DNA from 2 places in the Planococcus sp. TJ-301 genome. Region 1 is predicted to be linked to the other one. Evidence: a T-box and tRNA genes for the amino acid it is inferred to sense, from the RefSeq annotation. Region 1 holds a T-box; the other holds one or more tRNA genes.

Evidence for each region. The T-box of region 1 lies ahead of AC4EHJ_RS01000 (valine--tRNA ligase). A T-box ahead of a tRNA ligase gene usually reads a tRNA of that ligase, here a tRNA-Val.
Region 2: it encodes a tRNA-Val, which carries the amino acid that the T-box ahead of AC4EHJ_RS01000 (valine--tRNA ligase) is inferred to sense. The anticodon was not compared.

What each region holds. Positions count from the first base shown of each region.
Region 1 is NZ_JBZDOH010000001.1:187,054-195,127, reverse strand. It holds gene AC4EHJ_RS01000 (valine--tRNA ligase) at 260-2,890, opposite strand; T-box leader at 2,958-3,178, opposite strand; gene AC4EHJ_RS00995 (AbrB family transcriptional regulator) at 3,201-4,250, opposite strand; gene hemL (glutamate-1-semialdehyde 2,1-aminomutase) at 4,569-5,855, opposite strand; gene hemB (porphobilinogen synthase) at 5,856-6,836, opposite strand; gene AC4EHJ_RS00980 (uroporphyrinogen-III synthase) at 6,829-7,530, opposite strand; gene hemC (hydroxymethylbilane synthase) at 7,523-8,074, opposite strand, start outside.
Region 2 is NZ_JBZDOH010000001.1:1,128,895-1,136,968, forward strand. It holds gene AC4EHJ_RS05760 (aldehyde dehydrogenase) at 1-751, opposite strand, end outside; gene AC4EHJ_RS05765 (Gfo/Idh/MocA family protein) at 807-1,733, opposite strand; gene AC4EHJ_RS05770 (hypothetical protein) at 1,853-1,996, shown strand; gene AC4EHJ_RS05775 (DNA-3-methyladenine glycosylase family protein) at 2,085-2,921, opposite strand; gene AC4EHJ_RS05780 (thermonuclease family protein) at 3,019-3,729, shown strand; gene AC4EHJ_RS05785 (2'-5' RNA ligase family protein) at 3,745-4,266, shown strand; tRNA gene AC4EHJ_RS05790 (tRNA-Val) at 4,319-4,391, shown strand; gene AC4EHJ_RS05795 (TRAP transporter permease) at 4,549-6,582, opposite strand; gene AC4EHJ_RS05800 (DUF1850 domain-containing protein) at 6,572-7,096, opposite strand; gene AC4EHJ_RS05805 (TAXI family TRAP transporter solute-binding subunit) at 7,172-8,074, opposite strand, start outside.

The DNA.
Region 1 (8,074 bases):
TTCCCCCTCGAGTTCCCACATACTCCTTTTAAAAACTATCTGATTGCCCAAAAGCATTCGCCCCGGCGAATGCTTCCTTTAGCGCTTTTCGCTGCAGGCGAAAAGCTATGCAATAAGGGCTTCCAGCTTTGATTTTCACAAGCTTCATATGTGAGTTTCACCTTTTCCTCTCTGAGTTTCACCTCTCTCTATGTGAGTTCCTCCATACTCCAAAACACAAAAAAACCACCTTCCCCATCCAGGGAAGGCGGTCTGCATATTAAAGGTTCTTCAATTCTTCAATGCGTTTTTCAACAGTTGCGTGTTTGTCGAGATAGTCGGCTTGTTTCGCGCGCTCTTCAGCTACAACGGCTTCTGGCGCTTTTGATACGAAGCGCTCGTTTGATAGTTTGCCTTGGACGAGCTTGACTTCTTTCGCCCATTTCTCGAGTTCTTTGTTCAGGCGCGCTAGTTCTGCATCGATGTCGATGAGGCCTTCAAGCGGCATGAACAATTCGGCGCCGGATACGACTGCGGACATCGATTTTTCCGGTGCTTGGATGTTTTCGCCGATCGTCAACGTTTCCGGGTTGCAGAAACGTTCGATGTAGGCGGCGTTCGCTTCAAGCACCGCGTGCGTGTTCGCGTCTTTTGCAGAAATCGTCAATGCGACTTTCTTGCTCATCGGCGACTGTACTTCCGCACGGATCGTGCGCACCGCTGTAATGATGTCCATCAATAATTTCATGTTGGCGGACTCGCTTTGGTTTGTCAGCGAATCATCGACTGTCGGCCATGCTGCGATCGTAATCGACTCGCCTTGGTGCGGCAGGTTCTGCCAGATTTCTTCAGTGATGAACGGCATGAACGGATGCAATAAACGCATCGTGTTGTCGAGTACGTAAGCAAGAACCGAACGCGTCATTTTCTTCGCGTCTTCGTCTTCGCCGTAAAGCGGCAGCTTCGCCATCTCGATATACCAGTCACAGAAATCGTCCCAGATAAAGTTATAAAGTGCGCGGCCCACTTCGCCGAACTCGTAGCGTTCCGCTAAGTTCGTCACTTGTTCGATGGTTTCATTCAAACGCGTCAAGATCCATGAATCGGCGACCGAACGTTTGCCTGAAAGATCAATTTGATCATAGGTCATGCCTTCCATATTCATCAATGCAAAGCGTGAAGCGTTCCAGATTTTATTGGCAAAGTTCCAGATGCTTTCGACTTTTTCCATCGAAAAGCGCAGATCCTGTCCTGGGCTGGATGCTGTCGCCAGGAAGTAGCGCAGCGAATCCGCGCCGTATTCTGCGATAACGTCCATCGGATCGACGCCGTTGCCGAGTGATTTCGACATTTTGCGGCCTTCCGCGTCGCGAACGAGGCCATGGATCAATACGTCGTCAAACGGTTTTTCTTCAGTAAATTCAAGCGCTTGGAAAATCATGCGCGATACCCAGAAATTGATGATGTCATAGCCGGTTACCAGCACATCGGTCGGGTAGTATTTTTTCAATTCGTCGCTGTCTTCTGGCCAGCCAAGCGTTGAAAATGGCCAAAGCGCAGATGAGAACCACGTATCCAGTACGTCTTCGTCCTGCGTCCAGTTTTCGGCATCGGCCGGCGCCTCACTGCCGACAAAGATTTCGCCGGTTTCGTTATGGTACCAAGCTGGAATTTGATGTCCCCACCAAAGCTGGCGCGAAATACACCAGTCACGGATATTCTCCATCCAGTGCAGATATGTTTTCTCAAAACGTTCCGGTACGAAATTAACGCCGTCTTCGCCTTTTTGAAGGTCCACGGATTTTTGTGCCAACGGCTTCATGTCAACAAACCATTGCGTCGATAGATAAGGCTCGACTACCGCGCCGCTGCGTTCCGAATGGCCCACAGAATGCATATGCTCTTCAATTTTGAATAAAACACCCATGTCCTGAAGGTCTTTGACAATCGCTTTGCGGCATTCGAAGCGGTCCATGCCTTCGTATTTGCCTGCGTTTTCGTTCATGGAACCGTCTTCGTGCATAACGAGCACGCGCTCGAGGTTGTGGCGGTTGCCGACTTCGAAATCGTTCGGGTCGTGCGCTGGCGTGATTTTCACTGCGCCGCTTCCGAATTCCATGTCGACATAATCGTCTGCAACGATGTCGATTTCACGGCCGACAATCGGCAGGATGACTTTTTTGCCAACGAGGTGCTTGTAGCGCTCGTCTTTCGGGTGGACCGCAACTGCTGTATCACCAAGCATCGTCTCCGGGCGGGTTGTCGCCACTTCAATCGAACCGGAACCGTCCGCGAGCGGGTAACGCATATGGTAGAATCCGCCTTGCACGTCTTTGTAGATAACTTCGATATCGGAAATCGCTGTTTTCGTTGCCGGATCCCAGTTGATGATGTACTTGCCGCGGTAGATGAGTTTCTTCTCGTATAATTTAACGAAAACTTCCTGAACCGCTTTCGACAAGCCTGCATCCAATGTAAAACGTTCACGTGAATAATCAAGGCCTAAACCAAGCTTTGACCATTGTTCGCGGATATGCGCTGCGTATTCATCTTTCCATTTCCATGATTCCTCTAGGAATTTCTCACGGCCGAGGTCGTAGCGCGACTTGCCTTCTTCGCGCAGCTTGCCTTCCACTTTCGCCTGCGTCGCGATGCCGGCGTGGTCCATACCCGGCAGCCACAGGGCGTCAAAGCCTTGCATGCGCTTCATGCGCGTCATGATGTCCTGCAATGTCGTATCCCAGGCATGGCCCAGGTGCAATTTGCCGGTAACATTCGGCGGCGGAATCACAATGGTATAAGGCGTTTTGCCGCTTTCAGGTTTCGCTTCGAAGAATTTCTGGTTGATCCACCATTCGTAGCGCCCTTTTTCAATGGCTTGCGGATCGTACTTGGTTGGCATTTCAGTCATTGGTATTCCTCCTCTTATTTTATTCGCCTAAGCGGTGTTGCCGGAAAACAAAAAAACCCCTTCGTCTGAAAAGGACGAAGGAGTTGTTCGCGGTACCACCTTTATACCAAGCTGAAAAAGCCTTGGCGCTCAAGCCTGATAACGGATTTCACATCCGGTTTCCGCTACTCGAATTTCACGGGAACTGCTCCGAGGCGACATTCGAATGCTGGTCCATGGAAGCCTCGCACCAAACGGCTTCCTCTCTGATATGCACGCACATTCTACTATCCTCATCAACGCATTGACTATCTAATTGATTCTATTGTACTCAATTTCCGCTTTTAGCGTCAAGTTTTTTTACGATGATTGTCACAATCGGCGAAGCGATCAGCAGAATAAAAAACAGGCGGAACAACTGAAAGCTCGTAATCAGCGCCACATCGCCGCCAGTCGCGAGCGCAGTGATTGCCATTTCCGCGATGCCGCCGGGAGCCGCACTCAGGAAGAAATCCAGGAAGATATATTCCGGCAGCATTTTTGCGAGAACGTAGGCAATAAATGCCGTGAAACTGATGAGCAGTACATTGTTTAAGACGATTGCCGCGCCTAAGCGGAAGGTCAGCTTGTCGCCGATTCCTTCCATCTGTAAGCCGAGCCCGGCACCGATGCATACCTGCGCCAAAGCGATCAGCCAGTACGGCAGGTCGACAAGGAACTCGCCGGTCAATGTCTGGACAATCGCCATCGTGAGAATCGGCGCAAGCAGTTCCGCTGCGGGGAAGCCGATGCGCTTCATGCCGAGATAAAGGGTCCCTCCGACAGCAAGTGCTGTGAGGAATGCAAGAGGCGCGAATGTGAAAACTTGCTCGCCCACTTCCCCTTCTTTACGTCCTGTAAGGAAGACAGTAAGAAACGGAACAATCGTGACGACCATGAAGATGCGGATCGTTTGCATCATCGTGACGACCGTGATGTTAGCGGATTTCACTTCTTCCGCTATGACGACCATCTGAGCGAGCCCACCCGGAATCGATCCGAGAAGGCTCGTTGCTAATGATTCATCAACCATCTTTTTGAACAGGAGCCCAAGCAGGATCGACAAGCCGACGACCGACACCGTCATGAACGCCATATACGGGAGGTCGAGCCACATCAGAAACACCGCATCGCGCGTGAACGATGAGCCGATCTGAACGCCGAGCATGACAAGCCCCGCCGTCCGAAGGCTTTTCGGCCAATGCAGCTCCATTTTTGTGAACTGGCTGACGAGCAGCAGCGCAATCATCGGTCCGAGCAGCCACGGCAGAAACATGCCGATCGTTTCGAATAACAAGCCTGCTGCGACAGCGATGAGCGCTGTCCTCAAGAAAATCGCCATGTTCCCACCACCTTTCGTATCCCGAAGGAGTTCTTTGTTCTATCGTACAGGAAAAAGAAAGGGAAATCTCGCGATTGGCGGAAAATCTTCATGGGAGGTTTTATTCGCCCACTCCTAAACCCTTATTGCCGGCTTTTCGCCAGCGAAAAGCGTTAAGTGCGTACTAACTTGCAGCATAACGGATATACTTGCGGGATATGGCGTTTACTTGCAGAAACCAGCCTTTTACTTGCGCCAAACGCCGGTTTACTTGCAGCAAAGCGAAATCGACATAAAAAAGCCCAAACGCAAATTCTGCGGCTGGGCTAAAGATTTTATTTAGCGTGCGAGTTTCGCGAAGACAGTGTGGAACGCTTCGACTGTTTTAGCGATTTGTTCTTCAGTGTGAGCTGTCGACAGGAACATGCCTTCGAATTGGGAAGGCGGCAAGTAAATGCCTTCTTCTGCCATCAAGCGGTAATAATCGGCGAACAAATCGGTGTCGGACGTTTTCGCTGTCGCGAAGTCGACCACACTTTCGTTTGTGAAGAAAAAGCCAATCATCGAACCTGCACGGTTAACTGTGTGCGGGATGTTGTATTTCTCAGCTGCAGCGCGGAATCCGGCTTCAAGCTGGTCGCCGCGTTCGATGAATGTGTCGTACGAGCTTTCATCAAGGCGGGACAAAGTTTCCAATCCAGCCGTCATCGCAAGCGGGTTTCCGGACAAGGTGCCTGCCTGGTAAATCGAACCGCTTGGTGCAACTTGCTGCATGATTTCACGCTTGCCGCCGAATGCGCCGACTGGCAAGCCGCCGCCGATGACTTTGCCAAGGCAAGTCATGTCTGGCGTAACGCCGTAATAGCCCTGTGCACAGTGGTATCCGACACGGAACCCGGTCATAACTTCATCAAAGATGAGGACAGTGCCGTTTTCCGACGTCAAGTTGCGAAGTTCCTGCAGGAAACCAGGGTTTGGAGGCACAACGCCCATATTACCGGCAACCGGTTCAACAATGACTGCTGCGATGTCATCGCCGAATTCCTGAAACGCCAAGCGGATGCTTTCAAGGTCATTGTAAGGTACCGTGATGGTGTTTTTCGCTACAGATTCGGGAACACCCGGTGAATCAGGCAAGCCCAGTGTCGCGACGCCTGAACCCGCTTTGATCAGCAAGCTGTCGGCATGTCCGTGGTAGCAGCCTTCGAATTTCAAAATTTTGCTGCGGCCGGTATAGCCGCGCGCAACGCGCAATGCGCTCATCGTTGCTTCCGTACCAGAAGACACCATGCGCACCATTTCAATGGACGGCACGCGTTTGATGACAAGTTCCGCCAATTCAGTTTCCAGCAAAGTCGGCGCGCCGAAGCTTGTGCCTGACTCAGCCGATTTCTGAATGGCTGCGACAACTTCCGGATGGGCATGCCCTAAAATCAGCGGCCCCCATGACAGGACGTAATCAATATACGTGTTGCCGTCGATGTCTGTGATTGTTGCGCCTTTGCCGGATGCCATGAAAATCGGATCCATGTTGACCGATTTGAATGCGCGAACCGGACTGTTGACGCCGCCCGGCATAACTTTTTTCGCTTCAGTGAATGCTGCAATCGATTTTTCGTAAGTCATTTATTTGCCCTCCAGCCAGCGTGCTGCGTCTTTTGCGTGGTAGGTCATGATGATATCCGCCCCCGCGCGTTTCATGCTCAATAAGGTTTCCAAAACGATTTTCTCTTCGTCGACCCAGCCGTTCAATGCGGCCGCTTTGACCATTGCGTATTCGCCGCTGACGTTATAAGCGACGATCGGCAAATCGAAATTGTCGCGTACTTCACGGATGATGTCCAAATACGACAATGCCGGTTTGACGATCATGAAATCCGCGCCTTCTTCTACATCGGATGCGGCTTCGCGCAATGCTTCCAAGCGGTTCGCCGGATCCATCTGATAGGTTTTGCGGTCGCCGAATTGCGGGGTTGAGTGAGCAGCTTCGCGGAACGGCCCGTAATAAGCAGAAGAATATTTCACACCGTAAGACATGATCGGCGTGTTTTCAAATCCGGCTTCGTCCAGCCCGTAGCGGATCGCTGCTACGAATCCATCCATCATATTCGATGGCGCGATAATGTCCGCTCCGGCTTTCGCCTGCGACACTGCTGTGCGCGCCAATAAATCCAATGTTTCGTCGTTTAGGATAATGCCGTCTTCGATGACGCCGCAATGTCCGTGGTCTGTGTATTGGCATAAACATGTGTCCGCGATAACCACCAATTCAGGATGGCGCTCTTTCGCAAAACGGATTGCCTCTTGCGTGATGGCGTGATCATGGTACGCCTGTGAACCGACAGCATCTTTTTCGTTCGGCACGCCGAACAAGATGACCGATGGAATACCTAGTGACACCACTTCATCAAGCTCTGCGCCTAGCGTGTCCAAGGAGAAATGGTAAACGCCTGGCATCGAAGAAATCTCCGATTTAACGTTTTCGCCTTCTACGACGAAGATCGGGTAGATAAAGTCCTCTTTTTTGACGCTCGTTTCACGTACCATTGCGCGTATGTTTGCAGATCCGCGCAAGCGGCGATGGCGGTTGAATTTCAATTCAGTCATGTGTACAACTTCCTTTCGCGATTTCATTAACAAGATCGGTGTAAGTATATTTTTCGGGAATAAAGTCGGCGCGGCCGCCATGCGTGATGAGGGCCTCTTCCGTGACATGGCCGATCGCGGCAGTGCGGATGGCGTTGAAATCGCCGCCCACTTCCGCGTAGGCTCTGACTGCGGATGGGCTCGCAAACACAACGATGACTCCGCTCATGCGGCATAATTCCCGTGCATTCTCTATTTTAAGCGCCGTTTCGTAAATAATCCATTCATCCACCTGCAGCGGCATCCCTGCGATGGTGTTTTTCGCGAGCGATCCTTTGATGAACAGGCATTTTGCTTCGCCTGCCACTGCCGGGAATTCCTGTACGAAAACGTCCGCACTGTAGACGCTCGGTATGAAATCGGCTGTAAAACCGTATTGCGCTAATTTCTCGGCAGTTTTTTCGCCGACAGCGGCAATTTTTGCATGGGTCTGGATGTGCAGTTGGCCGAACGCATCCGCGCTAGTTGCGCTCGTGAAGATCAACCAGCCGTAACAGTCGAAATCCGGCAGTTGGGACTGCCGGACCGATGTTTCTATGAGCGGCAAATAAATTGCCTCACCGCCCAAAGACGCTGTCAGGGCCATGGCCCCTTCCGGCTCTTTTGACCCGGTGAAAATGATGGTTTCGCCTGTCAATGGCAGTTTATCAGACATTGCTCTCAGCTTTTACTTTTTGAATCAAGTCGTAGCCGCCTTGTGCACTGATGCGCGCAGCAACATCTTTGCCTGCTTCGATCGGGTCGCTGTGGACTGCTGATTCTTTGAATACCTGTTCAGCATCCGGGGAAGAAATCAAGCCTGTGAATGACACTTCGCCGTTTTCGACTGTCGCGTAGCCGGCAATCGGCACTTGGCAGCTGCCGTCCATGTCTCTTAGGAATTGGCGCTCAGCGTTAACCGCTAATGCTGTTTCTTCATCGTTGACTTTTGCCAGTTCTGCAAGCAATTCCACGTCTTCTTCGCGGCATTCGATAGCGAGCGCGCCTTGGCCGATTGCCGGAAGGCATTGGTCGATTTCAAGAAATTCCGTAACGATTTCATCTTTCCAGCCCATACGCTTCAATCCCGCAGCCGCTAGAATGATGGCATCGAAATCACCCGATTTCAGTTTTTCCAAGCGCGTGTCGATGTTTCCGCGGATCCACTGGATATCGATGTCCGGGCGCAGCAATAATAATTGCGAACTGCGGCGCAGGCT
Region 2 (8,074 bases), 940 kb from region 1:
GCGCAACACATGTCTGGCCTTTGTTCATCAGTTTCCCCCAAGCGACGCGTTTTGCCGCAAGGTCGAGGTTCGCTGTCTGGTCGACGATGGCCGGACTTTTGCCGCCCAGTTCCAAGGTGATCGGCGTCAATCGTTCGGACGCGGCTTTCATGACGATTTTCCCAACATTGACGCTGCCGGTGAAAAAAATATAATCGAACGGCGCATGGATCAGCGCATTCACTTCTTCCCGTTCTCCTTCGACCACACGAATGTAATAAGGCGGGAATGCCTCTTCTAAGATGGTGCGGATGACTGCAGCTACGCTCGGCGTCGTTTCCGAAGGCTTGACGATGGCGCAATTGCCGCCGACAATTGCCCCGACCAATGGCTCCATCACTAGCTGGAATGGGTAATTGAACGGTCCGATGATCAACACCGAGCCATATGGTTCACGGATGATCATGCTTTTCGCAGGATGCAAGTGAATCGGCGTTTTGACAGATTCCGGCTTCATCCATGAATCCAAGTTTTCGATCATGTAATTGATGCTATCCAATACAAAGCCGACTTCCGTCGCGTAGGCTTCAAATTCGCTTTTCCCTAAGTCCTTTTTTAGCGCATCGACGATTTCGCTGTCGTGGGCTGAAATCACGCTTTTCAATCGTGTTAATTGGGCTTTTCTAAAAGCTGCAGGCTTTGTCGCCCCTGTATAGAAATAGTCGCGCTGCTGCTCAATCATGTTTTCTACATCTGAAGCTGTGAAATTCATTCTCTTACCTCCATTTTCTTCCATGCCTTAGTTTACCCGTTCAGGACGGCAGCAATCATCCATTCTTCAATAAATGATCGACATGCCGTTGGACGATCAGCCCTTCTTCAAAAGGCACCAGCAAAGTCGATTGCTGTCGCATCGATTCAAAGAGCGATGGAACTTCTGGAAATTCAAGCAGCTCCGTGCGTTCTTCGTATTTTCTTTCTTCATACAAGTTCGACCAATTTTCCAGCGTCAGCACCCCTTCTTCGCCGAAGACCTTGAATTGCAGCAACTCTTTTTGTCCGATGCCGCTAATTCCCGACAGCAAAAGCGGTGTGCCGTCCGCAATCACGCCATGAGCGAGCAAACCGGTTTCGCACAGGTCCGCTTGTTCCGGATACGTGACGATGTGGTGCTGAATCGACAAGCCGCCAAAAATGCGGTGGATCAGCTGCAGGTAATGCGGGAAGACTTCGCGCACAAAACCGCCTTGGCTCCTCGAGCCAATCCACGGAGTCTGCTGCCAGCCGCGCGGCCAATCCGGGAAAAATGTCTGCAGCTCGACGCGCGTAATTTTCCCGATGCCCCCGCCGCGGATCCGTTTCACCATTTCATGCACGGCTGGCTTATACATTAGCGGAAAATGCATGGCGGTCTGGATGCGGTTTCTGTCTGCAGCCTCCGCCATTTCCTGGCCTGCCTCTGCATCATGGGCGAGCGGCTTTTCGCTTAGCACATTGATGCCGGCGCTTGCCGCCAGTTTGGCGATGGGTGCATGAGAAGCCGGCGGCGTACCGATATAAAGCCAATCGATGTCTGAATGCAATACTGCTTCCAGCGAGTCAGCAATAGGAACACCATAGGTTGCCTCTAAATAATCCAGCCGGTCCTGCTGCTCATCAAAAACCGCTTTGATGTTCACTTTTTCTTCTTGTTGAATTTGTTTAATGATGCGTTCACCCACGATGCCCGCCCCGATCATACCGATTGAAATCATAATTCTCCCCTTTTCTGAAGCCGAATGGCTTTTTTACATTGTCTTTGTTTATTAGTGTAACCTTTCAGGGTATAGAATAGTCAAACAATTCAACTGCAATTATTGAGGAGGCATAAATGATGGATAAACAAGCAAATTGGTGGGAGCCTATTTTTTCAGGTGAACTTGAAGTCGGCATCAATAAGGATAAGATGGAAACGGTCGAACAGGAATCTTTCCTTTATCTCGAAAGTTTTGCAGCCGACATGGAGCCGCAAGCATAATTGGCTCCTATGACAATCGGATTTTGCAGCCACAGTACATAAAAAACGCCTTTCCGAAAGATCATGGAAAGGCGTTTTGCTATGTTTTCTATTCGACGCTGCGCCACAAATAAAGAGCCGCATAAGACAAATATGGGGACCATTCCGGCAGATGCTGCAGGATTTCTTCGGCTTTTGGCTTGTCGTTGCGCGACCATTGGATTTTCAAGGCATTCTGCAAACCGATATCCGCCAATGGAAATAAGTTCGGGCGCCCGAGGCCGAACATCAGAAAACTCTGTGCCGTCCATGGCCCGACGCCTCGGTATAAAACCAGCTCAGCCGCCGCCTCTTCATCTGATTTTTGTGAAAGCTCTTCCAAGCGCAAAGTCCCCGCCGCAATCGCCTGTGACAAGCCGATGACGTATTCTGCTTTTCGGGTGCTGAATTGAAGCTCCCGCAGCTCTTCAGGCTGCAGCATAGCGATTTTCTCAGGCTCCGGGTAAAACCACACTCCGTCCCTTTCATGTCCGTAGTTCTGGACGAAGCGGCTGGAAAGCGTGTGCGCAAAAGAAAGATTCAATTGCTGATGGATTATGCTTTTCATCAGCGAACCATAAAGGGAGAATTCTCTCACCAGCGGCGTACCTTTGTGTTTCTCAAACAATTGTGCCAGGCTAGTGCCGCTGAAATGTTCAGCGACCGGATCCAATGATTGATTGAAATGAAAAATCTCTGAAATGTGGTTCATCTGTCCCCCTTCTGCGCCTTCCACAGTAAAAACGGGGCTGTCGCTTGTGCCTTCAGCTTTCACGGACACGATATTGCCTTCCGGCATAGGAACACGGACAAACCGGTCAGAAAGCGAGACAACATGGAGAGGGTCAAGCGACAGCCTTTCGAGTACTCGATTAAAGTCATAATAAAATGGCACCGTCAATTGCATCGTGAATCCCCCTTTTTTTCAAACTTAGATGAAAGCGTTCGGGTTTGCAAGCGGCATCATTGGAAAATATAATGGAAAGATGGGAGATGGAATGACTATGAAAAAAATAATCGGCTTATTGTTGTTGGCGTCCATCCTTTCCGGATGCGGCCTGCTTGAATCGACGGATACTTCCGGATCGGAAGAAAGGATTGCCGTCGAAGTTACTTCAGTCATCGATGGAGACACCATCAAAATCATGTATGAAGGCAAAGAAGAGACCGTCCGCTACCTTTTGGTCGATACGCCCGAGACCAATCATCCACGGCTCGGCGAACAGCCGCTTGGAAAAGAAGCGACAGCGGAAAACAAGCGCATCATAAATTCCGGAGATGTTACGATAGAATTTGATGTCGGAGAACGTTTCGATGATTATGGCCGTTTGCTTGCTTATATCTATGTAGACGGTGAAAGTGTCCAGGAGGAACTTGTGGCATCGGGCATGGCGCGCGTTGCATACGTTTATCCCCCGAACACCCGCCACCTCGACGCTTTCGAACAGGCGGAACAAAAAGCGAAAGATGCCGGAGCCGGTATCTGGGAATATGAAAATTATTCAACCAGCCGTGGCTTCAACTCGGATGCTTATGGAGGCATCGCTCCACCAGCGGCAACTGATGACTGCCGGATAAAAGGCAACATCAACCGCAGCGGCAAGAAGATTTACCATATGCCAGGTGAAGGTTCCTATGAAGAAACCAAGCCGGAAGAATGGTTCTGCACAGAACAAGAAGCACAGCAAGCCGGGTTCCAAAGTACCGGCCAGTAATGGAGGAAGATATTGATGCAAGCGATCGTCTTAAGGTTCGACTACACGACATCCACAAAAATAGAACACCTGCAAAAACAAGCGAATGCTGCCAGCCTGGACTCCACACCTATGCTGCCGCCGCATATGACGTTGCAGGCGTTTGAACAAACCAATCCGGCTGACTTGAAAAACGCGCTTGCCCCCTGGGCCGATCAGCGCGCCCAATTGCCGCTCGAATTCGGTGCACTCGGTTTCTTCAAGCAGCAAGGCGTGTTTTACACAGCCCCTGCATTAACTGATGCATTGAAAGTTTTTCATCAAGCCGTGAATTTGGCGACGCGCGACTTTACAGGCCAGCAGGATTATTACTTGCCGAATCAGTGGGTGCCGCATGCCACCATCACCAAAAACATCGCGCCGCCTTACTGGGGTCCGATGTTCGCGCGGCTGTCACTGGAATTCGAACCGTTCAGCGGCAAAGCGGTCGCTATTGAATGTTGGTCGATTGCACAAGGCAAAGCGCAAAACGAATGGAGTATTTTTCTTTCAGAATAGTTATTGACTTTTCACCAGGACACGATATAATTAAATTTGTCCTGGTAATTGAGATTCCTTAGCTCAGCTGGGAGAGCGCTACCTTGACAGGGTAGAGGTCGCTGGTTCGAGCCCAGTAGGAATCATATATGTGGTATGGAAAAATGCGCAGCTTTAAAGCTTGCGCGTTTTTTTGTGCTTTTTTGCTTTTGTAGGATTATATATTCGATCATAAAATCGATTTTGCGGCCAATACGCAAAAAGCGCTGCCCGGAAATCCAGGCAGCGTTTTTCTTATGCTTCTTATGCTTCTAATGCTTTCGGTGTTTTTTTCTCGCGCGACATCCATTGCAGAGCAAACAGGATGATAAACGAAATCGCTCCGATTGTGTCAGTAAGCCCTTCAGGATAAATCAATGCCAATCCAGTGGCGAAAGCGATGATCCGTTCAAGCCAATTAAGCTTGCGGTACCAGAAACCGATCAATCCTGCTCCAATGGCGATCATCCCAGTGAACGCCGTGATCAGTACCCATATCAATTCCGGCAATGTTGTATCGATCATCAGCAGCGCTGGTGACAACACGAACATATAAGGAATGATGAACGCTGCAGCAGCTAGTTTGGCGGCGATAAATCCGGTCTTGATCGGCTCCCCACCTGAAATGCCTGACGCGGCAAATGCGGCAAGCGCAACTGGTGGCGTGATATCGGCAATGATGCCGAAATAAAACACGAATAAGTGCGCCGATAATGCCACAACGATCGGGACAGCAGCCCCTACCGGCTCATCGATCATCAATAAAGTGATGATTGCCGGTGCAGCAATTGTTGACGTGATGACATAGTTGGCTGTTGTCGGCGATCCCATGCCCAGCACGATTGCAGCGAGCATTGTAAAGAATAGCGTCAGCAGAATATTTCCACCGGAAGCGGAAACCAAACCGTTTGCTAAGCTCAAGCCGAGGCCGGTTTTTACAACAACCCCTACGATGATGCCAGCTGCGGCAGTAGCTGCGGCTACTGCGAGCGCGGTTCTTGCACCATCTACAAGTGCGTGCACCATGTCTTTAGGGCTTAATCTTGTTTCTTTATTGAATGAGCTGACCACAATTGTCAGCAAGATGCCGTATAAAGCGGCGTGCATCGTCGGGATTCCAATAAGCAGGAAGACGATGATTGCTACAATCGGCAGCAATAGATAAATTTTCTTTAGAACTTCTTTGCGGTCAGGCATCTCTTCTTTGGTCAAGCCTTTCAACCCGACCCGTTTCGCTTCAAAATGCGTCATGATCCAAACGCCTGTGAAATAGAGGATAGCCGGAATAGCGGCTGCTTTGGCAATTTCCCAATACGTGATGCCGCCGATGAACTCGACCATCAGGAATGCCGCGGCACCCATAATTGGCGGCATGATTTGTCCGCCTGTAGAAGCGGCGGCCTCCACAGCACCTGCGAATTCTTTCTTATAGCCTAACTTTTTCATCATCGGAATTGTATACGATCCCGATGTTACGACGTTTGCAACAGAACTCCCCGAAATTGTCCCTTGCAGGGCACTTGAGAAAATGGCGACTTTTGCGGGTCCGCCCGTCAAATGGCCAGCAAGCGAAACAGCCAAGTCATTAAAATACTGTCCGACTCCGGTTTTTACAAGAAAAGCTCCGAACAGCAAGAACACGAAGATGAATGTGGCCGAAACGCTGATTGGCGTCCCTAGAATACCATCTGTCGTATAGAACATCAGCTGAATAACCGATTCGAGATCCTGGCCGCGATGGCGCAGGAAACCTGGGAAATAAGGACCGAAAAACGTATATGCCAGGAAAATGGATGCAATGATTGTAATCGGCAAACCGACAGCGCGCCGTGTAGCTTCTAGCGTCAAGACAACCGCTAATATCCCGACAATCAAATCCATTTCTGTGACGCGGCCTAGACGGAACACTAAATCATCGTACATAATCGGCCAATAAAGACCGACGCCTATGGCCAGCAAGGCGAGCACATAGTCATAAACTGCCACTTTTCTGCGCGCGCCATGGCGCTTCCGCGCTGGGAACAAGAGAAAAATCAGGGACAAGGCAAATCCTAAGTGAATCGACCGTTGAATATACGCTGTGTATTGGCCAAAAATAGCTGTATATAATTGAAATAATGAAAAAGCGAGTAAACCATAAAACACAACATGCTTCATCGTGCCGCTCAAATCACGGGTGTTCGATTCCGGGTCGTACTTCTGTAAAATCTCTTTTTGTTTTTCCTCCGAAACGTAATGTTCATCTTCCGGCGGCAGTTTCTTTTCTTCTCTTTCTTCCGGCGGCAATTTATCGGTCATCGAGATTCACTCCTTTTAATAGCTGATAGGCTGAGAGGCGCTGCACATTGAATGTGTAAGACTTTCCACGTGCAAGTGTTTTTTTCAAATCGTATTCTTTGCCATCTGCTATAAAATATAGCCCGGCATCCACATCGCCGACAAACAGCCGGAACTCGTCCATGCGCCTGTCCATTCCTTCAATAAAATACTTTCCGTCCTTTTCGACAAAGGACTCTCCTTCTCCTGCATTCGAAGGCATACCGATATTAAAATCCTCGTATTCCAGCGTTACCAGTTGCAGTGAATTGCCAGAAAGGATTTTATAGCTTTCGAGCACTTCCGAGAGATGAATTGAATGGATGTATTTTATTTTGAAAGCTGGTTCTTTTACGCGCAAATAGGCCGTGATATCGCCTGTCCGGTTATCAGTGAATGCGAAGCTCTTCAGGGCGGGCACAAACAACAAGACGGAGATGGCTAGAATGAGGGCTAGCAGCGATAAAAGAATACGGAGCACTGGCTTTGGCTGCATAAAAAGCCTCCTCTATCGGCGAAAAAAAATAACGACGATAAAGCTTGCGCTTTACCGCCCATTATCTTTTAGCTTTTATTTATTTACTTCGTCAAAATATTTTTGCGCGCCTGGGTGAATATCGATGCCGATTCCATCCAAAGCTGTTTCGGATTTAATGAATTCAGCTTTTGCGTGCTGGATTTGATCCGTGTTTTCATAAATTGCTTTAGTGATGTTGTAGACAAGATCTTCTGAAAGATCATTTTGAACGACTAGCATAGCCAATACCGAAACCGTCGGCACGTCTTCAGTTAACCCGTAAGTTCCTGATGGCACAGTGTCGTTCGCGTAGTATGGGTATTTTTCAATGAGCTCTGCCGCTTTGTCTTCCGCTACTGGCACAATAACGACGTCCGAAGTAGCGCCCAAGCTTTCAACCGCTCCAGTTGGCGTTCCAGCTGTAATGAAAGCTGCATCGATCTGGCCGGCTTGCAGGCTTTCCTGTGATTCCCCGAAATCCAAGTTCTGTGCATCAATGTCTTCAATGGTCATGCCATGAATTTCAAGTAATTGCTCAGCGTTGATGTATGTTCCTGAACCAGGTGCTCCTACGGAAATCTTCTTGCCGGCTAAATCGTCAAATGTAGCAATTCCTGAGTCCGCAGTTGTGACCAACTGGATTGTTTCCGGATATAGGGCACCGATTGCCGATACGGTATCGATTTTTTCCCCTTCAAACATGTTCGATCCTTCTGCTGCGTAGAATGCCGTATCCGTTTGAACGAATGCGATCTGCGCTCCGCCATCAGCCAAAGCCGTCATGTTCGCCGCTGAAGCCTGGGAAGATTCTGCCGTTGTGTCAATGCCGGTTTCGTTTTCAACGATTGTCGCCATTGCCCCACCAAGTGGATAATAAGTTCCCGTTGTTCCGCCAGTCAAGATGCTTAGGAATTCCGGATCTGCAGACCCTCCTGAACCGCCTTCATCTGCCGTTTC